2 regions of the Brevibacillus brevis NBRC 100599 genome follow, and region 1 is predicted to be linked to the other one. Evidence: predicted binding sites of a transcription regulator. Region 1 holds the regulator's gene; the other holds the start of a gene.
The links. The regulator LexA, encoded in region 1, represses DNA repair genes until DNA is damaged. The targets are predictions, from matches to a motif close to CGAACATATGTTCG.
Positions count from the first base shown of each region.

Region 2: a site for LexA is predicted at 1,632-1,645, ahead of BBR47_RS18030 (ImmA/IrrE family metallo-endopeptidase). Genes of this name have one in related genera too.

Region 1 covers NC_012491.1:3,514,449-3,528,343, reverse strand. The annotation lists gene BBR47_RS16680 (MFS transporter) at 1-1,095, shown strand, start outside; gene BBR47_RS16675 (GNAT family N-acetyltransferase) at 1,312-1,785, shown strand; gene BBR47_RS16670 (hypothetical protein) at 1,873-2,553, opposite strand; gene BBR47_RS16665 (DUF4269 domain-containing protein) at 2,641-3,216, opposite strand; gene BBR47_RS16660 (DUF456 domain-containing protein) at 3,325-3,810, shown strand; gene lexA (transcriptional repressor LexA) at 3,861-4,484, opposite strand; gene yneA (cell division suppressor protein YneA) at 4,647-4,982, shown strand; gene BBR47_RS16645 (DUF896 domain-containing protein) at 5,059-5,256, shown strand; gene crcB (fluoride efflux transporter CrcB) at 5,353-5,718, shown strand; gene BBR47_RS16635 (HelD family protein) at 5,751-8,000, shown strand; gene BBR47_RS16630 (HesB/IscA family protein) at 8,064-8,366, opposite strand; gene ltaE (low-specificity L-threonine aldolase) at 8,490-9,515, shown strand; gene BBR47_RS16620 (peptide ABC transporter substrate-binding protein) at 9,746-11,386, shown strand; gene BBR47_RS16615 (hypothetical protein) at 11,524-11,721, shown strand; gene BBR47_RS16610 (alpha/beta hydrolase) at 11,725-12,459, opposite strand; gene pdhA (pyruvate dehydrogenase (acetyl-transferring) E1 component subunit alpha) at 12,786-13,871, shown strand; gene BBR47_RS16600 (alpha-ketoacid dehydrogenase subunit beta) at 13,875-13,895, shown strand, end outside.
Region 2 covers NC_012491.1:3,772,972-3,782,102, reverse strand. The annotation lists gene BBR47_RS18035 (recombinase family protein) at 1-617, opposite strand, end outside; gene BBR47_RS31655 (recombinase family protein) at 586-1,086, opposite strand; gene BBR47_RS18030 (ImmA/IrrE family metallo-endopeptidase) at 1,123-1,467, opposite strand; gene BBR47_RS18025 (hypothetical protein) at 1,693-2,334, shown strand; gene BBR47_RS18020 (DUF2716 domain-containing protein) at 2,426-2,896, shown strand; gene BBR47_RS18015 (NACHT domain-containing protein) at 3,048-5,426, shown strand; gene BBR47_RS18010 (DUF4435 domain-containing protein) at 5,540-6,472, opposite strand; gene BBR47_RS18005 (AAA family ATPase) at 6,474-7,730, opposite strand; gene BBR47_RS18000 (helix-turn-helix domain-containing protein) at 7,894-8,256, opposite strand; gene BBR47_RS31825 (hypothetical protein) at 8,401-8,523, shown strand; gene BBR47_RS31310 (hypothetical protein) at 8,604-8,750, shown strand.

The DNA of each region.
Region 1 (13,895 bases):
ATATTAGACCGAATTGCAGAAACATTGGGAACAAACGTTGCGGCAGCAGGTCAGCTCATTACGGTTTATTCCCTGGCCTATGCGGTCGGCACTCCTATTTTGATGGCGCTGACGGCCAAAATGGACCGGCTTAAGCTCCTACTTTATTCGCTGGGCCTCTTTATTGCCGCAAACCTGCTGACATTTATAATGTCTGACTTTGGTTTCTTCATTACCGCGAGAATCATTACGGCGTTAGGCGCCGGGGTGGTCACAGTTAACGCGCTAAGTATCGCCGCCAAAATTGCTCCGCCAGGTAAGCAGGCCAGCGCCATCGCGAACGTCACCATGGGCATTACCGCATCGCTCATCATCGGCGTCCCGCTGGGCAGAATGATAGCCTCTGCTTTTGGCTGGAAAGCGGTATTTCTGGCCATTGCGATTGTCGCGGGCTTGGCCATGCTTGTCATTGCTGGAGTTATACCACGTATGCAGGGCGACAAGCCTATCCCTCTGATCAAACAATTTGCTTTGTTAAAAAAACGTCAGGTTTTGGTTGCTTTAGCGATTACTTTTTTCTGGTTGGGAGGATATTCCCTCGTCTATACTTACTTATCCCCTTTTCTGCTAGAGGTAACTCATTTACATGAATCATTGATTAGCGCAGCTCTGTTCGTGTTCGGCGTTGCCAGTTTGATTGGCTCGAAAGTCGGCGGCTACAGTGCGGATAAACATGGCATCAAATACACGCTCGTTTCTGGGATGGTGCTTCACGTCATTTCGTTGATTTTGCTATCTTTAGTCGGACAGTCGGTCATTGCCGTATTCGCCATTTTGATCCTCTGGTCTTTTGCCGCATGGTCATCTGCTCCCGCGCAGCAATTTAACCTAGTTTCGCTTGTTCCTGAATCCACGGGCGTCATGCTGAGCTTGAACAGTTCCATGATGCAGCTTGCCATGGCTGTCGGCGCAGGAATTGGCGGGCTGATCGTTAACCGTGTTTCTTTAGCATCCATTACCTGGTTCGGCGTACTCGGCGTACTCATCGCCATCATTGCTGTGTTTGTATTATCCAGAATGGCATCACGGCATTCGGTGGTTCAATCAGTGGAGTAAGGTGATCTTTCAGTTCTTCACAAAAAAGCAGACCGCAAATGAACGGCCCCCAATTGTTGGACGCAACAATGCGGTGTGGTTGTTAAGGTAACGAAAAGTACATATCCATGTGAATAAATGAGCGTAAACTATCGGGGGAACGATGCTACAATAAACAAACGAGACGCGGCTACCGGCATGATTCGGTAGCCACGTTATACTCTAGGGGGAGTTTCCATGCTACTTCGAAGATTTCATGAGACGGATATTGACCAGATCATCACTTTATTTTATGAGACCGTACATACCATAAATAAGCAAGACTACACGCAAGAACAAGTAAATGCTTGGGCTTCCCTAGCGGATTTGAAGCAGAGGAAAGAGGTCTGGTTGAAAGCTCTGACGAGTAATATTTCCTATGTTGCTGAAATGAATGGTTATATCGTGGGCTTTTCTGACATGAGTGTACAAGGTTACCTGGATAGATTATTTGTTCATAAAGAGCATCAGGGGCAAGGAATTGCTTCAGCATTGGTAGACACACTTGAATCTGAAGCCAAAAAATTAGGTCTAACCGAAATAGAAACCGATTCGAGTATTACCGCTAGACCCTTTTTTGAAAGAAAAGGGTACATCGTAGTAAAATCGCAAATCGTTGAACGCAATAGCACTAAGCTGATGAATTTTAGAATGAAGAAAAGTTTACGCTAACGAGAGACGAAAGCTGAATACAAAAAACAAAAAGTCGGTAATCCTGAGAACAGGAAGCTGGTTACGTCGGCCAGCTGAGTGCCCTGATTACTCTTTAAATGAAACCATAGTAACATTCTGATCTTTTTCGTTCACCGTTAAAACAACCTCACTTGCATAGCGTGAGAGAAATAGGAGAAAGGGGGATTCTAGCAGGTAGTCACTGAGCACCCAGTTCGTGGGGGATATGGAGACCTCGTCACACGTTTTGAATGGTCTATTCATAAAGTCCCAGAGCCTTTTGTGATCCGGTTGGGGAAGGTAGGTAGTCTGCTTGATAAAGGAATCCCTGTCTATTTGGAACAGCTTTATGCTTAGGAGATTACTACGTTCACATTCTCCCTGTAGATAAAAATCGCTTACCAGAGGATTAATCTTACTTGTATGTATGACCGATTCGATAAAAGAACGCTTTATATTCGGCTTTAAATCCTCCAGCCTAATTTCCTCCATCTTTCCATTTGTGCATATTCCCCGTACTTTCGTAAACAGGCTTGTGAAATTGACGGAAGCATACGCTTCTATCTCGGGATCGTTGTGGGCCGGAATCCGATAAGCAGTATGTTCATGAACAACAAAAGGGGCGATGGCCCATTGCAGGACGATATCATGGATAAAATCTGGGGGCTCCTGAAGCCCACTTGACTCGAATCTCTTAAATGAGAAGTCGACGTTTGTTTCTACCCGATTCTCTCCAGTGAGGAGCGGTAGCTCTATCAGCCAATCCATATAGTATGTCCTCCTTAATGATCGGTTGCAACGCCAGTCACTGTTTACCCCTTATGATCCCAGCAAGTTGATAGATTTGCTAGCAGATTAATCCTTTCGTAGGGGCTGAACTCTTTGGCGTAATTCCTGTTCGGTCAACGACTCCAATTGCAACAAGGCCTCATACGGATCATCACCCGGAATATGAAAGTATCGAGCAAATGCAGGTTCTGTTTTGAGGCCGTCTTGCTTCAGAGCCCTGATATGTATACACGCATCCAAGCCCCCTATATGTAATAATCGTGCTTCGATGTCCATATGACGATAGGCGTTTTGCTTTTCGACTGCAACCGGTTGAGCAAACAATTCAAACCAAAAGCCAGCTGTGAAAAACGAAATAACGCACGTGGGAATCCCTTTTAGATCGAGTTTTGTCACTTCAAAGCTGGTTAAGCAGCCAAACGCTTTACGGACAACCTGCTCAAACTGATCCAGATCACGACTCTCACAAATAATATCCAGATCGCTTTGCTCAACATCAATGTCCAATGGGATGGTTCCGGCAAGCACTGGACGGTAATCGGCTAGTACTTCCATGATATGCGTCTGTTGAATCGCTTTCCACGCCGCTTTTTGGCGCATCGTTCCTCTGCCCAGGTAAGAGAGATCATGCCAATTTTTCATGAAACTACCCCCATGTCTACTTTCTTTTAAAATAGTGTAGACAAAAGTGAATAAACGCGCAACGAAATTGGTAATCACTCGTATACCTAAATGAAGGGAGTGTAGTGGATGGAAATATTTTTGTGGGTCGTGGTTGTGTTATTGTTCCTGCTAAGCATCGCAGGAATTTTCTTGCCCGTTTTACCTGATACGATCTTGTTGTGGGGGGGCTTTTTGCTCTATCACTTTTTCATTGCAGATCCTGGAGCGGGATTGCCGGCATCCTTTTGGTGGGGAATGGTCGTTCTAAGCATTCTGCTTTACGGTGCTGACTTGCTGACGAACATGTACTTTGTGAAAAAGTACGGGGGGTCCAAGTGGTCGTCCATAGCTGCTGCCGCCGGAATTATCCTCGGGATTTTCGTTTTCCCACCGTTTGGTATGCTGATCTTGCCGTTCGTATTCGTCGTTCTCGTAGAGTTGATGGTACAGAAGCAGTCAATGGAGCGAGCAGTGAAAGCGGGGGTAGGCTCACTAATTGGATTTTTGGGCAGTGCGGTCGTAAAAGTCATCTTGCAAGTTACGATGATCATCTGGTTTTTTATCGCCAGATAACATATAGAAAACAAAAAGGACAGCCGAGGCTGTCCTTTTTTACGTGGAAACTAGTGAATGAGGCGATAGACACCAATGACTTTACCGAGAATGGTGACATGCTCCAGAATGATCGGTTCCATCGTGGCATTTTCCGGTTGGAGACGGAAGTGGTTCTTTTCTTTGAAAAATCTTTTGACGGTCGCTTCATCTTCTTCTGTCATAGCTACGACAATGTCACCATTGTTCGCTACGTGCTGTTGGCGAACAATGACGTAGTCTCCGTCGAGAATCCCGGCATCAATCATGCTATTCCCGGAGACGCGCAGCATGTAGACCTTGTCGGAAGTCACGATATTGTCTGGAAGCGGGAAGTATTCTTCCACATCCTCAATGGCTGTAATGGGTTGTCCAGCGGTTACTTTTCCGATTACTGGCACACGGACGACAGAGTCTTCGAAATTGTCTTGAAAACGATCTTCATCTGAAAGCAATTCGATGGCGCGAGGTTTGGTAGGATCTCGACGAATGAGGCCTTTTTTCTCTAAGCGTGCCAAATGACCATGTACCGTTGAGCTGGAAGCGAGGCCAACTGCCTCTCCAATTTCACGTACAGAAGGCGGATATCCTTTATCACGAACTTCCTTTCGTATGAACTCGATGATGGCTTGTTGTCTACTCGATAATTTTGACATAGAAAGACACCCCTGATTTCTCGAACATATTTTCCTATATTATACCATGGGAGCTTGCGTTCGACAAACATAAGTTCGTTTCGTTGTTGACATGAACATATGTTCTCATTTATTATGAGCTTACAAGAGAACAGAACGTATGTTTGTAAGGAGGCCATTATCATGAATTCATCGACAGTACGTAATCGTTTCGAGAAAAAAGAAGAACGTCGTGTTCGTTTTGGTATCACGAGAGGTCAAGCACTCTTGTTTCTTATTACATTTACTCTCTTTTTTTACTTGTTGACCGAACTAGTGTTTGCTGCTTCACCAATGGACGAGCCACAAGGCATAGAAGTAACCGTACAATCCGGAGATAGTCTATGGTCGTTAGCTGTTCGCTACTCAGATCAGCATACGGATGTTCGTGACTATATCATAGAAATTAAGGAAGCGAACGGCTTGGATAGCAACTGGATTTACCCGGGTCAGACTCTGATCATGCCTGATATGCCGTAAGTGTTCGGCTGTCTTGCGGGATCACTCGAATGTGGTATAATGAAGCGGCACTACTACAGAGTGGGAGGAACCAGCAGTGGTATCTGACGCAGAAATTAAACGCATTAACGAATTGGTCAAAAAATCTCGCGAAGAAGGTTTAACCGAAGAGGAAAAGCTCGAGCAAAAAGCATTGCGCCAAAAGTACATTGACGCCGTTAAGCTTTCACTGAGAGCAAATTTGGATTCCATCCGTTATGTGGAAGACCTTGAAGAAAATAAGCCAAAACAGTAAGATAACAATTACTGATACGACAGACATCCTCGCTTGACGCTAGGGTGTCTTTTTCTGTGACATACATAACGCTTTGATAGCCAGGGAGGGAAAGCGATGGCGTGGATAGCTGTGGCGGTTGGCGGAGCAGTTGGCTCTCTTGTGCGCTACCTATTGTCTTTACTCGCAAATCAGCCGGAATGGCCGTGGGGAACCTGGATCGCCAATGTTTGTGGATCCTTGATCATTGGCATCTTGTTCGTGCTGGGGAAAGAACGTGGCATTTTATCTCCAACACTCTATCTCTTATTTGCAACGGGTGTCATGGGAGGATTTACGACTTTCTCTAGCTTCTCCTTGGAAGTGGTCACTTTTTGGGGAGAAGGACATCTGTTGCGGGGCACATTATATGCTCTTCTCAGTTTGGGAGTCGGTCTACTTTCATGTGCGGTTGGAATATGGCTGGCTAGGCAATGGTCCTGATACGTACACGATACATGTGAGGGGGAATGAAGGTGAGTACACAGCATCGTGATTATGAATGGGAACAAAAAAAGCTGGATGAAACCATTTCAGCTATTGATGAAGAAATGGAGCAGCTTCGCAATGAAATTCGCGAGGCAACCGATGACTATGTGAAACAGGTCGTTAACTCTAAAAAGGCAAAGGATTTGCGCTACCTGGAAGATCAGGGGCGAGAGAAGCCTTATTTCGGCAGAGTGGACTTCTTGAAGGATGAAATCTACGAGCTGGATCAGGTCTACATAGGAAAACGGGGAATTGTACGCAGCGATACATTTGATTCTGTCGTCGTGGATTGGCGTGCGCCTATCGCCAGTCTTTATTATTCTGGTGAGAGCAAAGACGCGTTTTATCGGATGGGACGCGAGATCGTGCGTGGAGAAGTTCGATTAAAGCGTAATTTTGCGATTGAAGACGGGAAGATCGTCGGTATCTATGATGGAGCGGTAAAAGAAACAATTAACCGCGAAATGGGGCATCCTGACGAGTTTTTGCAGGAGGGCTTCATCGATGAATTTTTGGCAGCCAATTTAAATCAGGCGAACGATAGCAGACTAAAAGACATCGTCGCTACCATTCAATCCGAGCAAAATGATATTATTCGGGCGGAAAAAGAACGGCCCATTGTCGTGCAAGGTGTAGCGGGGAGCGGAAAAACGACGATTGCGCTGCACCGGCTCTCCTATTTGATTTATAACTTCCAGGATTCCATGATGTCCAAAAAATTCATGGTGTTTGCGCCAAACCGGATGTTTCTTACCTATATATCCGAGGTTTTGCCGGAGTTGGGAGTCGATGACGTTCAACAGTCTACCTTTGTAGATTGGGCAGCGCGTCTTGTGAAGCCTCTGCTGCCAAAAGGGTGGAGAATCGTGAGTCCCGATAAGCCTCTTCAATTGTTCTTCGAAGAAGGGCAGGACGAGCGCCAGCAAGAAATGACGCGAAACAGGCTTCGCTTCAAAGGATCGCTCGCTTGTCGGGAGGCGCTGGAGCAATACATTCGGCATATCGTCGAAACGAGAATCCCTTTTAAGAAACTCAGCTTTTTATACAACAAAACAAAGCAAGTCTTTTCCATTCCGGGTGATTTTATTCGCCAATGCTTCTTGGAGCAATTCGCCAATATGCCGTATCATCGTCGAGTAGAAGCGCTTCGCAAGCATTTAAAACAAGAAATGAACAAGCAATTATTTGCCCATTTACGAGAACGAAAAGTCGATTTGGACAAAGAAGGCTTGTACAAATTCGAGAAAATGCTGGAGCAAATCCTGGATACGTACCTGACTTCGTTTCCAAGACTGGAAATCTTCACAGCTTATCGCGAGCTGATTGCTGATGAGGAATTGCTGCGCAAACTCGCACCTGCTGACATTTCAGACGAAGTTGTGCGTGATGTGACTCAGTCAAGTGCTGCGCTGTTTGCAGAGGAGCGATTGGAGCCCGAAGATATCGCGCCATTGCTATACTTGCAGCATATTGTGGAAGGAATGAATAAGGCGGAGCATTTTGATCATACGGTCGTGGATGAAGCACAAGACTTGAGTGCGTTAGAAATAGCTGTCATTGCATTGGCAACCAAGCGAAACTCGCTCACGATCGTGGGAGATATTGCGCAAGGCATTCATAGCTACCGAGGAATTCATGCTTGGGAAGAGTTGACCAAGGGGATATTTGCGCAGCTGTTTCCTTCCTATTATACGTTGTCGCAAAGCTATCGTTCGACAATTGAGATTATGCGCTGTGCTAACGAAGTGTTGCGGCAAATTGAATTGCCCGAGACGGTATTGGCAAAACCGGTTTTGCGTCATGGTGAAAAACCAATCATGGTCAAGGCTCGTTCACGAGCGCAACTGTGGGAGGACATCTCTTCGCGTGTGGCAGACTACCAGTCGGAAGGCTTCAAAACGATTGCGATCGTAGCGAAAACGATCCTAGCGAGTAAAAAAGCACATAAAGGCCTGCAAGACAAGATAGCTGATCTGACTCTGTTAGGCAGCAAGGATAACCAATTTCCAGGTGGCGTAACCGTCATGCCTGCTTTTTTAACAAAAGGCTTGCAGTTTGATGTGGTCATTTTGCTGGATGTGGACGCCTATCAAAATAATGAATGGGACGCGAAGCTATTGTATGTCGCGATGACACGTCCAGTCCATCGGCTTGTTATGACGCAGGTTGATGACGTTTCTTCACCGTTGCTAATAGATTTACCAACAGCGCTCTACACCATGGCTACTGACGAATAAGAATCGACTCATCAAAGAAAACCCTCTGCTTGTAAAAAAACAGAGGGTTTATCTGTATCATGCTTAGTGGTCGCCTGTGTTACCTTTAGAAGGGTTCGTAATCACAAAACCTTCTTGTGGCAAGAAGAGGTAATCAATGACGACGCCATCCAGCAAAGGCTCATCCTTTTTCACGATCACATCGATCTCTTTGTCGGTAGAGATCACAACATCTTCTTCTGTTGGCTTGTCCAGAGCGAGTCCGTAATGTGCATGATCACCGTGAGCGTGCGTAATATAAACGCGCAGTTTCAATTCTTTGTCTTCTTCTTGCTCGATGATTGGAGCCAATTGCTTGGCAGCGTTACGAGTGATTTTTAGTTTCACAGGTCAAATCCCCTAACTGTATGTAAGTTACCCCTCCATCTTAGCAAGAGGGAAATCAGGATGCAATGTTGAAAGTGTTACGATATGACTAGAGAATGACAACAGGGTGGGGGAGAGTCATTTATGAAAATCGATTTGCGAAGTGATACCGTTACGAAGCCAACCGAGGAGATGCTTCGAGCAATGGCGGAAGCGGAGGTTGGGGATGATGTTTACCGGGAGGACCCAACTGTCAATCGTTTGGAAGCGATCGCGGCTGAAATACTCGGAAAGGAAGCTGCGCTGTTCGTAACAAGTGGCACGCAAGGTAATCAGGTCGCTGTTTTGACGCATTGTGTCAACGGAGACGAAGTCATTGCGGAAGCGGATTCGCACATTTTTTACTATGAAGGCGGCGCAATGTCGGCATTGGCTGGCGTGCAAACACGGACGCTGGTTGGTGAACGCGGTGCTCTGCGTGCAGAAGAGGTAGAGAGGGCGATTCGGGGCAACAATATCCATTTTCCTCGGACAAAATTGATCTGTCTCGAAAATACACATAATCGCGCGGGCGGGGCGGTAATCTCTGTTGAGCAAATGAAGAACGTCTATGATATCGCGCAAAAACACGGTGTTCCCGTTCATTTGGACGGTGCTCGTCTCTTCAATGCGGCTGTGGCACTAGGTGTTGCAGTCAGTGAGCTAAGCGTTTATGCCGATACCGTTCAGATTTGCTTGTCCAAAGGGCTGAGTGCTCCAGTTGGTTCCATTTTGGCTGGTGAACGTGCGTTTATCGAAGAAGCGAGATGGTGGAGAAAAAAATTAGGCGGTGGATTGCGTCAGGCAGGGTATTTGGCAGCGCCGGGCATCATCGCTCTGACACAAATGACCGATCGATTGGCAGAAGACCATGAACGGGCACAGCAATTGGCAAAAGGCTTGCGCCAGCTATCGCTTCAGGTGGAGCAAGTCGAGACGAATATCGTGCTGGTGAATACGGACTCGATTGGACAAACAGCTGTCGCCTTCTTGGAACGTTTGGAGGAAAAAGGAGTGCTCGCGGTCGATTTTGACGAGTATGTCATTCGCTTTACGACGCATCGACACATTAGCGATCAACATATCAAGACCGTGGTGGAAGCAGTAGAGGAATTATTGGTAACAGTGTAATTGAATCAAACGCTTGTAGCCAGTCGAAGGGAAGACTGGCTTTTTTCTTTGCTTCAACCATCAATTCGAAATAGTTAGACAATTTGTACAAAACAAGACTCTATACACGATCTGTTTTTCGCCATACCGTCTGATTTGTTTCTCCTACACTTGCGTTATCATAGTAGTGTGATAAAGCAATAGTATTTACTGGTGTATGGAATCGAATGGAATCAAGGGGGATGGTCTCGATGAGAAAGAGAAAGAGCTTCATTTTGAGTTGTTTCTTGCTGCTTCAAGTTATTACGGGATGTAGTACAAGTGAAACGGCGGTAACGAACAAACCGAATGATCAGGCATCTCAAACAGTGCAGCCAACGGGAAAAGAGATGGTATTGAATTGGAACGCAGACGGTGGAGAGCCTCCGACAGCGGATCCCGGACTTGCTTCCGATGGTACCTCCTTTGATGTCATTACTGCCTGTTTTGAAGGACTGACTCGCTATGGACCGGATGGGAAAATAGCTAACGCTATCGCCGACAGTTATACGGTTTCCGCGGATTTGACGACGTACACATTCAAATTGAAAACGAATGCGTTATGGAGCAACGGAGATCCGGTAACCGCCCATGACTTTGAGTTCGCCTGGAAAAGAAATCTCGACCCGAAGACAGCGTCCGAATATGCCTATATGCTTTATTTCATTAAAGGGGCAGAGGAATTTAACACAGGGAAAGGATCGCATGAAGGCGTAGGGGTTAAAGCACTAGATGATTTTACATTAGAGGTCAAGCTCAATTCGCCAGCCCCGTTTTTTTATGAATTGACGGCTTTCCCGACATTGTTTCCTTTACATAAAAAGACCTTGGAGGCACATCCGGATTGGGCAGCGTCTCCAGACAACTACGTAGGCAACGGCCCATTCAAAATGGAGCTGTGGGAGCATAAAAACAAATTGGTTCTTGTGAAAAACGAGAATTATCATGACAAAGAAGCTGTGAAGCTCGACAAGATCGTCTGGAGCATGATTACTGATACCAACACAGCTCAAGCGTTGTTTGATTCTGGTGATTTGGATTGGGGAGGGCATCCAAGCTATGTGTTGCCCGTCGACGTGATTCCCGCCTTGCAGGACGAAGGAAAAATCGTAATGGCGCCGTATCCGAACACAGTTGCCGTTACCTTTAATACAACCGTGTCTCCATTTACGAATAAAAAGATTCGACAAGCCTTCTCGTATTCGATCCAACGGCAGCCTCTGGTAGACGGAATTGTGCAGACAGGGGTGCCAGCGGCTTTTGCATGGGTTCCGCCTTCCATGCAACTTAGCGGAAATGACTATTTTCAAGAGGATGTAGAGAAAGCGAAACAGTTATTGGCTGAAGGGTTAAAGGAGCTGGGGCTTTCGACGATGCCTATCGTGACATTCACGTATGGTTCAGGTGACGATCGTCAGAAAAAGCTGGCTGAAGTGCTTCAAGATCAGTGGAAAAGAAGCTTGGGTGTTGATGTAAAAATCAGTGGCTTGGAGGAAAAAGTATTTTTACAAAACAAGCGCTCCAAAAACTATCAGTTTGCCTACCGAAATTGGGGTGCTGATTTTAACGACCCCATCAATTTCCTGGAAATTTTCAAGGACAAAACAGTGGGGACGAACGACGCTGCTTGGGAAAACGACAGATACCGGGAGCTAATCGTCCAGAGTTACTTGGAAAAAGATCCGACGAAGCGTAATGCGATCATGCGTGAGGCAGAGAGCATCTTAATGGAGGAAATGCCGATTGCCCCTGTGTATTATGGCGTAAGACCGTATATAAAAAATGACAAAGTCAAAGGATTTTTGAACAATCCGTTTGGTGGTAGAGATTTTAAATATACAACCATCGAATAATAAAAAAAGAGTCTTGCCGTATTCGGAAACATGGAGAGCGGCAAGGCTTTTTTTGGTTCCACTCGGCAAACTCACTTGTGTGTAATTCAGAGCCGCCAATGAAATACTATAGCTATCCAACATAGGGGAAAAGAGGGATGGATATGATCTCGGCTAAAGAGCGAGAACGCATTCTCAATCAAATGAAACGGGACGAGAGCAAGATTGTCAACATCGTCCTAAACGACGCCAATCAGGTTGCGGGCGAAATTGAAAAAGCCAACCACCAAGGCATTTTCCTGGTGGATGGCCGGTACTACGGATACGAGGACATCAAAGAAATCAATGGCTCGTAATGGTTACAGACGGGGAGGTGGGAAGAAGTAGCGCAAGGCATCTGGTAGCTCTTTTTGCCACAAACCCCAGACGTGATTCCCTGGTTTTTCTCGATAGGACAAGGTTGCTTGCTTGTCCTCAAGAATCTGTTTTGCCTCGCGATTCCAGTGCACGAAATCGAAGGTACCCGCGCTTGTTTCTACAGCAGTCTCATCGAGGCCGACAACCATCCAGATTCGCAGCCAGGAGAGACTGGCCTGATTCAAAAGTGGATCGAGTGTTGTTTGGAAAAACGCCCCGGACAACGCGAGTACTTGTGGAAAGAGATCGGGATGTTTCAATGCGAGATGCAAAGAAACAGTTCCACCCAAAGAATCTCCTGCCAGTATGCGTGAACCAGGATCACGGCGCACAGGATAGCGCTCCTCTATGTAAGGAATCAGTTCTTCGGTGAAAAAGCGCTGATAGGCTGCATTTCTCGACCCCGATGGAGAATACTCGCTTGTGCGCTTGTTGCGATCGACGGAGACACCGACAACGATGTAGGGTTCGATACCTTCTTCCAGAATCAGTTGATTGGAGATGGTCGCGATTCGTCCCATCGTAAAAAAGTCATTCCCATCCTGGCAGTACACAACAGGGTAAGAAAGAAGCTCATTGTACCCCGGCGGTAGGTATACTTTGACCGAGCGGGGAGTGTCCACGTGGATGCTAGGCACTTCTTCTTTCATGATGGTTCGCTTTACATAATCAGACATCGATTCACACTCCCTGATTGCTCAAATAAAAAACTAAGCCTTGAAAAAAACTGATACAGCTTATATAGTAAATGATAACAGAGAGGAAATAAACCCTGTAATATCAATACTGTAACACATTAAACAGGTATTTTGACTGCAATATAACAGGGTGTTGCAAACGGCGCTGTAAGCCCTTTCTTGCACCATGCAACTTTCTTCTGGATTTTATCAGGGTCACTTCCGCCCGCGAATGGCATTCGTCGCTTATCGAGCAGATGCTCAGATAGATGACAAAGGGCAACGCGGAAAAGGAAGCCCCTTATTCTAGTGACGAGGTGAATGTGATGAGCGTATCCACTGCTGTTGAACAAACAGAGAACAACGCCCCGCTGCAAATTCTTGCCCCGGATGGTACGGTTGTTCGTCCTGACTTGATGCCGAAGCTCTCCGATGATGAATTGCGTGAACTGATGCGTAAAATGGTATTTACCCGTGTATGGGACCAACGCGCAATCAGCTTGAACCGCCAAGGTCGTCTTGGTTTCTATGCACCAGTAGCTGGTCAAGAAGCAAGCATGATCGGTTCTGAGGCTGCTCTTTCCAAGGAAGACTTTGTCCTGCCTAGCTACCGTGATATTCCACAAATGGTATGGCATGGTTACCCTATGCACAAGGCATTCCTGTACTCCCGCGGACACATCGAGGGTGGCAAAATTCCTGAAGGTGTAAACGTTTTGATGCCACAAATCATCATCGCGGCTCAATGTACACAAGCAACAGGTGTTGCAATGGGTTACAAGCTGCGCGGTGAAAAGAAAGTGGCGATCAACTACTTTGGTGACGGTGCAACTTCCCAAGGTGACTTCTACGAGGGTATGAACTTTGCAGGTGTATACAAACTGCCTGTTATCTTCTTCTCCCAAAACAACGGTTATGCGATCTCCCTGCCGTTCGAAAAACAAACGGCTTCTGAAAATATCGCAGTCAAAGCAGTAGCGGCTGGTATTGCTAGCGAACGCGTTGACGGTATGGACATTCTCGCGGTTTACTACGCGGTTCAACAAGCAAAAGAGCGCGGCGTGAATGGCGAAGGTGCGACTCTGATCGAAGCAATGACGTACCGCTATGGTCCTCATACCATGGCTGGTGACGACCCAACTCGTTACCGTACAGGTGAAGAGCAAAGCGAGTGGGAACTGCGCGATCCACTGATCCGTTTCCGCAAGTTCCTCGAGGCAAAAGGCCTCTGGAGCGAAAAAGACGAAGAAGCTGTCATCGAAGAAGCGAAAGCAGCTGTTGCGGACGCAATCAAAAAAGCGGACGAAACACCTAAGATGAAAGTTAGCGAACTGATCGATGTAATGTTTGAGACACTGCCGCCTGCACTCGAAGAGCAAAAGGCAGAATTCCTGGCGAAGGAGTCGAAATAAGCCATGGCACAAATGACAATGGTT
Region 2 (9,131 bases), 260 kb from region 1:
TCAATCCAATCCTGGGGCAAATTTTTCGAAGTACATTTACCTTGCATTGGGCCATTATATGCTTGTTTACCTGTGCAAGTGTAGTACCCTTTTAGAGCTCGTTTGCTTCCTGGATAATGAATCCCCACATAAGTTAATCCGCAGCACTGACACTTTAGTAAGCTACGTAGTAAATACTGATTCTTGATGTTACGCATAGCTTCTATTTGGTTACTTCGAAGGACTTTCTGTGCTTTTTCCCACGTTTCTACATCAACGATGGCTGGGACTTCACGTTCAATTACATCGCGTTTTCGTGTACTGCGTTTTCCGTAGAAATGTACTCCCTTGTAAGAGGTATTCGTAATGATCCCACGTATTCTTGAGGGGCGCCAGATACCCGCCGTATTCTCTTTACGTTTCCCACGAGTAATTTTTCGATCATCCTTTGCGTATGACGTAGGGATACCTAATGCATTTAAGTAGTTGGAGACTTTTATACATGAATGGCCTTGGTTAGCTAACATGTGAAAGATCAGTCGAACAACACCTGCCTCTGTCATATCGGAGTTAGGGAGTAGGTCTTCACAAATCTCCAGATAGCCATCACTGTCTACGCGGTAACCATACGGGGACAATACCTCCAAGCCATTTACCGGACCGTGCAGCGCGGTTTGCGCCGTACCATAGACGTTCCAGGATGGTCTCCCGTTCCAAGTCAGCAACTCCAGCCAGAATGGTTAGGAGGAAGCGTCCGGATGGGTCACCAGTATCAAACGGCTCCGTCATAGAGCGAATTTTAACACCGTCACTTTCTAGATCGTGAACGGAATTCAGGATGATTCTGGCGGATCGTCCAAGTCGGTCTAAGCGATAGATGAGAAGGAGATCAATCGTTCCATTCTTAGCATCTTGTAATAACTCACGGCCGGCTGGACGAGCTTCTAGTAGGATTGTTCCAGTAACGCCGTCATCCTTGTACCACTTAACGATTTCTAATTGATGAAGATCCGCATACTTACAAGCAAATTCAAGTTGGTTTTCGATCGTACCACGTTCTGCTTGATCGTCTGAATTGACACGTGCATAAACAGCTAACCGCAACATGGTCTCCCTCCTATATTAAATTGTCCTTTTGATTTGTTACGAGATGAATCGAATTGGGTTGCATGACAATTTTAATTTGATTCTCTGCAATCTATCTGCATATAGTTCGGGTGTAACCTTAAACTGCTCTGATAGGGTATCTAATATTTCAGGCTGCTTGTAATCATAGTTCTTCAGCATATGTAGTGGTAAGGCAGCGTATCTTGTGAAATTCCTTGCATCCCATTCTTGGAGCTCACGAAAAGCAGCCGGCATCATTAGCTGACGTCCGGAATGACGGAGGATATGGCATAGCTCATGATAGAAGCGCTCCCTTTGAACTAATGTGGTGAGCCTTTTGTCTATGGTGATGCTCTTAAAACGACCGAATTCATATGCCATTGAATGGGATCTCTTTGTAAAAGAGATGGATGTCTAGTAATTTTGCAATACGCTGTTCGTCTAATTCGCCAGGTGTTTTTATGCCAAGTTGTTTGTAAAAGTGGCTTATCCAAGTTTCAAGAGGGGTAGGAGTGTAAGATAGCTTCATTGATTCACCTCTAGTAGGAACGTTTGTTCTGTATATAATCTTACAATTCCTACTTTATTCCTACTAGTGACAATTCGGTGTATAATCTTTGGAAGTATATCCAGATTCTGAAGCTCACGGGAAAGAAGGAGCATGAGGGGGATCAGCTAATAAATCTTCTTGATTTACAGATTAAATTCAATGAGGTTTTAAAAAAGAAACTAACAATTGAGGAATTCGAGCAATGGGTCTATGTGACTCCAGAGATTGCAGAGCATTATGGGCACGCCCTTTACCTGGAGCTTATCAGCTTAGATTTCAAGGGGAAATATATTGATCTAGACCTAGAGCAATTGTTAACGCCGGTAATGCCTTTTGGAGAGCTTGAGTACCGCATAATCAAAGAGGAACTAGAACTAGTAGCTAGTGATACAAATGATATAGATAAAGTATTAGATAACATTTACGAGAACTATTGTGATGGATATAGTTTCTTGCGATTCTTGGGTCTGTCTTTTGCATTATTAGGTGGTTCTAATGGAACGTTGATTATCAATGAAGGTGTACGTGAATTACTAAGGGAAGAAGCCAAGAGATTATTGAGGTTTATAGAAGTAGATAAGATCAGAATTACTGGAATGTTTGAGTACGACGACTTCAGAGACAGTGAATATCGAATCGAACTAACAAATGTGGAACTTATGCTGCGGAAACTGGAAGAAAAGATTCAGGAAAAATAGGTAGTAATTTTGAAGATCAGCTACTCTTGCAATTATTTGGACTTTCAGTAACAAAGAAATGGATCAAGACTTAATCTAGGGGAGATGTAAAATGGATAATTGGATTCCATTGTCGGATGAGCAATATCGCCTGATTTGGGATAAATTTTATAAGGATTTCGATTTCAAACCAAGCATTCATAGCAGTGATTGGCCTTCGTTTCATATACCAGTTTCTTTTGTTACATTTGATATTACTGAATATATAGATGAGGATATCGATGATCTGGAGGAGAAGTGTATTACCAACCTTAGAGCGGTAACTGGGTCTGACGAATATATCTACGCACTGGATTGGCACCACGAGTGCTATCTCTACAATCCGTATCTAGAGAATACAAGTGGAAGGATAGGGTTTTACCCAGATGGTGACTATTACTTCTTTTTGAATAAAGAGTTTAAGTGGGGATATTTAGGGCATCCCTGGGAACAATCAATTAGCATTTTTGGAGAAGAACTTATTCATCAGTTTGAAACCAATAGACCAACTATGTTTGGAAAGATAGTGCGCAGTAATCGATGAAGTATTTACAAGCTTCTAACAATGCCTCTTGATCATTGGTCAGGAGGTTTTGTCGTTTCATGTCGGAATAATACGATTAAAAGTTGTAGGTAAATAGAATTATCTGTCGAAGTTAACGAAAATACAAAATTATCATTAAGGGTGAATATAAATGGAAATAGTAAGTTCTATTCTATTGAGTATTACTTCGAACTTTATTTATGATTTAGCTAAAAGTTTTAAGAAAGTAAACAAAAAATCGATAGAGCAAACGGTTTCTCATTCCTTTGAAGGGCTAGAGCTGGAATTGTTTAATCTTGATTCTGGGGCCTTCTCAACATTTCTTAATTTATATTCAACAAGAGTAATATTCGTAGATTATATAAAATATAATGCATTTACTAAAAGCTCTGTAGCGTCTATAGATAAAAAGATAACTAAAGAAAAATTTTTAGACAAAATTTCGAATGCATCACTTCAATATGTTGAAGATATAAGTGACAAGAAACTGAATAAAATTGATGTTAAAAAATACTTTAAAACAATACTTGAAATTCTAGAAAAAAAACTCATTAATGATCTCCCATTTGAGCTAATGGTCTTACATCATCAAATAAATAAACTATTATTAAATATTGAAGATAGAATAATTGATACTTTAAAAAATAAACCAATTGATATAAAAGAAGAGGACGAAGAGACGCTAAAAGAATATGTAGAAATGTTGAAGGAGGTTCATAAAAAAAATCACGTTTATGGGATAGATAGAATAGATCTAGCAAAATTCTATATTCTTCCTGAACTGCGTGTTGAAGTAGAAAAAACGTCATTAAGAGCTATTGCAAAGAATGTAAATTGGACTAATTTGTTTGCTTTTTCAAATTTGGTTTCTGTCATCGGTGGACCTGGATATGGCAAAACTCTATTTTTAAAGTACCTCACGCAAAATTATACAAAGCTAAACATTTATGGATCAGAAGCATTATTACCTATTTATTGTAACTTGAAAGACTTTAGCCAAAAATCTTTAGTTGAGAGATCATATTCGATAGAAGATTTTTTAATTGATAGTATGGTAAGCAATACTGGAATAGATTGTAGTAAAATAACGAAAAACTTTTTGAAAAATTATCTCGCTTCTGGTAAATGTTTGATCCTATTTGATGCTCTTGATGAAGTAGAAACAGTGGAGAGAGAAAGAATATCAAATGTAATTGTAACTTTTTTTAAGTATTCAAATAAACATAACAAAGTCTGTCTAACAACGAGAGATAGGGGGTTAATTCCTGATACCCCAATTGTGTTTAGTGTTTGTCCAGTTACTATAAGACAAGTAAATTCATATTTGAATAAAATGGTCTCACTTGGTAAATTCCATAAAGAAGATGTTCCTATATTTACAAGTCAATGTGAGGGGTTAATAAAAAGTGAATTTTTAACAAATTTTTTAATGGTAGCATTAATGGTGAGTATTTATAAAGCAGAAAGAGAATTGCCAGACACCAAAATTCAATTATATGAAAAGTGTACTGAGTATATAGCTAGGAGAAGGGAACTAAAGGATAAGAAAGTTAGATTTAATTATAGTTTGTTTAGAACCATCATTGATAATGATGCTACTTTTGAGAAGTTATCCGAACTTTCAAAACGAAATAATAAGGAGGTCAGACGTACTCAAATTGTCGAGTTATTAACGGAAGTATACAAGAAAAGGTATTTAGACGAGAATAAATTGTTGGATGCTATAGAAGAGTTCCTAGATTTTTGTGCTGAACGAACAGACTTATATGTCCAAGGAAGTGATGAGAGTCATTATAAATTTTTTCATAGATCATTTTTTGAATATTTTTATGCGAATTTAATAGTAAAAGAAATGACTAATGAGCAATTGTTAGATGAATTTACACATTATGGAGAGGATAGTGAAATTTTCGAGAATTGCTTTTCTATCCTCAGAAAAAATAATTACGACCGTTATATTGAATTTGTTGATTACATATTTGATGAAGTTGATAAATTTATTTCGACAGGAGAAACTGATTTGATTTTTTTGAGAATTATTTATCATGCCGTAGTTTCACTTGACGAAGAATATTTCGAAGAAAGATTTTATACGTGGTGTTTTAGCCCATTCAAGCTTATTACACGAATGCAGCGTTTTTCTTCGCAGGAAAGTCGAGCTATTACCAATAAAGTTTATGCTAGAAGAAATTGTGAGGACGACTTGATAAAATACTATAGTGAAGAATTAATGCTGTGTGCCTTGATAGACGATTTATTTGAAGAAAGCTATTTAACAAGTGTGAGGCTTGGGTTTGGTTATTTAATTATTGCAGTTTCAAGAAAAATGTCTGATGAAAAAATGAAAATGATAAAAAGTGAATTATATGAACTGATGACAGAATCAGTTACCAAGCTATTAACGAAGTATGATATTGAATTTGACTGGCGTCTTGAATTAGAAGAAGATATTTCTCATGATTTTGATACTGTTTTTAAAAGCTGTCAGAAGAAATATTATAAAGGACTTAATTTGGTACTGGAAAAATAGGTTTGGCATGAAGTTATTTACCCAATCTATAAAGAAACAAGACACGCTATTGCGTGTCTTGTTTTTTCTAATATAAACTGTATATTCCAAATCTCTGATTAAAGACGGCTTTATTACATAATTGCTTCTTGTAGTTGATCTTGTGAGATGATCCGTTTCACATACGTTCGAAGACATTCAGGAAATTCGGCATACTGTGAAAGCTCTGAGAGTACATTAGCAGATAATTGTAATTGGTTTTTTCTTTTGGTGGAGAAAAGAAACGGGTGTCTTCTGTTACTATCTTCTGATAGAATTTCTATAAATTTTTTGAAGAAAAAAAGTTCGAACTTTCCTCTATACCACTTTTGTCGATCAATGGACCTAAAAGATCTCAGTTTATTTTCTAAGGTTTCTTGATCTATTTCAGCTGCATGAGGAAACATTTCTATCAATGAGTCGAAACTATATTTTTGAGTAACTCCTGTCAGACTAACAGTGACTAAATTAGAAGGGTTTAAATCACTCAAATTAAGCCTTGTGGTAATCCCTTGCTTCGAAAGATCTCTGTGACAAGCTATCCATGCATTTATCTGGTCCATTGCATCATGAAACTCTGATTGATGAGTTGAAAATGCATGTAATGCTGTATAGTAATCATCATCTGTCTCATCAAGTTGGAACTCTCTCTGTAATACTCTACAGATAGTGTTTTTAGTAGTATAAAGATTTTCTATTGAATAGCAAGGGGTCTCATAAATATGGGGATTGTCAATTAGTTCATCAAAGTCTCTATCTACAAAATACAGAGTCTTAATTAGATCATATTCACTAATTCCAGTAATCAAGCGGAATAGTTTTAAAACTCCCTCTTTTCCCTTGGAATTAATGAAGTGATATTTATATGATGGTTCAATTGATTCAATCTTTGCTGCGTAATATTTACTGTCTTCACCCTCAACAAAACAAAAAACTGCATCTTTATTTCTTTCAAGCAATTCCATAAAACGTTTATAGGAAACTGATTCTTTATCACGACTAGCTCTCAATTTTTCAAGGTGATCCATCTTACTCCTCCGAGATGTATGAACTTAACGATCTAGCGTCATTATCGAGTTCATTATCGAAAATAAAAGGTGAATGTGTAACTACGAACATGAACTTACATCTACTTGAACCGATGATATCTGGGAGTAACTTTTGCTGCCAGTCAATTGACAGCGACAACTCCGGTTCATCAAACAAAATAATGAAATCTTTGTTTGAATCTAAATAAATTTTAGAGAAGAGAGAGACTATCTGTTTTTCACCAGAAGACAAATTCGTTAATTTGATATCTTTCCCGTGTTGCTTAAATAAAATTTCTACTTTGCTCTCATCATATGTCAATTTATTTCGGAGATAATTATTGCACACCTTAACAAACTGTTGAATTCTTTCGTCGTATTTTCTTTGTTTTTGATAAACTTTTATTAAATTTGATAGGAAATATATCAGAGGATCATATTCCCCGTTAAAGAGTCGCTCGTTTTCTAAAAGTATATCAATACTTTGTTTTAACTCATCGCTTATATTATCTCCGACTCTATCTAGGACAATTTTAAGAGTATCTGTTTGAATGCTGTTTCTCATTTCTGGAGTTACTTTAATGCCTGTTACTAACTCTGCTAGCATTTCTCCATTAATTTTGGAGTACCACTGTATAGCTGAGTCTTTAATTTGCTGTGTGATGGTAAGGATGGCTTTTTCTACATCAGCCATACCAAATTGAATAAATTCACTTTTATAATTCTCAATTCCAAGCTTATGAAGGTCTTCTTCTACTCGTCGATATGTAGGAAGGAAAATAATATTCATATTAAATTCTGATAATATCATACTTTTTTGTTTTTCTATTCTTTGATTTCTTTCGTTTATATCCTCAAAGAGTTTATCCAAATTAAAGCTGATCTGAGTACTTTTCTTAGTATTTTTTACCTCTGTGAGATAATTCTTTGAATATTCATTTGCACTAAATACAATTTTGTTATTATTAATAGTAATCTCATTAGGGTTTAATTTATTAAATGGTTCTACTGAAACAAGATCTTCTTTACTAATGACAATATGGTTTCCACTGTTAAAAAACAATTCAATAGAATGGAAATCAATGTCGATTAATTTCTCGAATTTTGTAGATAGAGTATAGTACAAGACATTAAGAATTGTTGTTTTACCTACACCATTTTCGCCCACTAAAATCATTACACCTGAATCAAAATCAATATTTACGTTTTTGTAGCCGAAAAGTTTATTTATCCGAAATTTTTTAATTTTAGGTAGCATGATTCTAAATCTTCCTTTCATAAAAAAATTATGACATATTAATTACTCTGCTAAAATCAAGAAAGTAATCCAAGTGTAGTTAATTAAATTTTCCGGAATTATCCACAGATCGCTCTTCGAGTCTCTAAAAAACGAGACGGCTATTAAGTAGCTCGTCTCGTTGTCATTTCTGTTGCTCCGCAATATATCTCAAGTATCTCACATGCTCTAAAGCTTTCTTTTTATCTTCCTCGCTGAGCTTATCCAGTTCGAAAAAGAAGAGGTTTTCAAATTCTGACAGGTGCTTGTCTGATTTAGCTGAAGAGGTAAGGGGGGAAGTCCGCCCAGTTAATATATAGTCTGATTCAGTGTTGCAGATTTGAGCAATTCTAGCTATATCTTCAACACTAGGAGAAGTGTAATCGCGCTCCCAATTAGAGACTTTTTGCGGAGAAACATTAACACGATTAGCAAATTGTTCTTGGGTCCAGTTATTAGCTTTTCTGAGTTTTCTTATTCTCTGCCCAACCGTTTCCAACAAAATCACCTCCTAATTCGATATTATCAACAACTAACGGATTTAGGTAGTTAGTTAACGGTATTTGAGAGTTTGATTAAAAGAATGGTTGACACTAACGAAATTCGTTAGTAATATGCAGGTAACGGATATCGTTAGTAGGGAGGTGATTAAGTGGTTCATACAAACGTTTACCAATTAAGGAAGGCAAAGGGAGTAACGAACATGGCGAGTATGCTAGGGATTTCGTTACAAGGGTACGGCCATATTGAACTTGGCAATGTACGTCTGATGTAGCAATTTTTTTGATGAGAAACTAACGAAATACGTTATTTCAGAATTGTATAAACCAAAGCCAGCCTAAAAGGAGGCCCACAATGATCAAACCACCTAAAGGGATCGAGTTCGCACCTGATATGAAACGAATGGTCCATGCTTTAGAGGTTTTGCTTAAGTCAAAGCCAGCAGAACCAAAGGAAGTCACTGAGACGAATCAACCAGTAAAGAAAGAGGAAACAGCTTAAAGGAGCACTGCCTGCACACATACAACTGCATAGGGCACCGAATGCGGGAGCCAGTGAAGATAGGGGGCGCTCCTTAATACATTCCACTATTTTATCAGATAAGCGTGATAACAAGGTCAAGATGAGGTCACTGCCAAAATGATTTCTTTGGAAAACAGCCAAGACAGTAAATGGCAAACATATAAGGTCTATTGTTTTGACAAAAACGAAAAGAGCCATTTCGCCACGAAAACATAGAAGTTACAGTTGAATCGATGTTCAACTCTCAAATTTTACTCTTCTATGAAGTCCAGAGTAAAAGACTTTAGACAAATAAACGTTTTGGAATAAGCTCTAATATACTTGCCCACCCCCTCTATCTTTTCCTACCCTATAACCAGA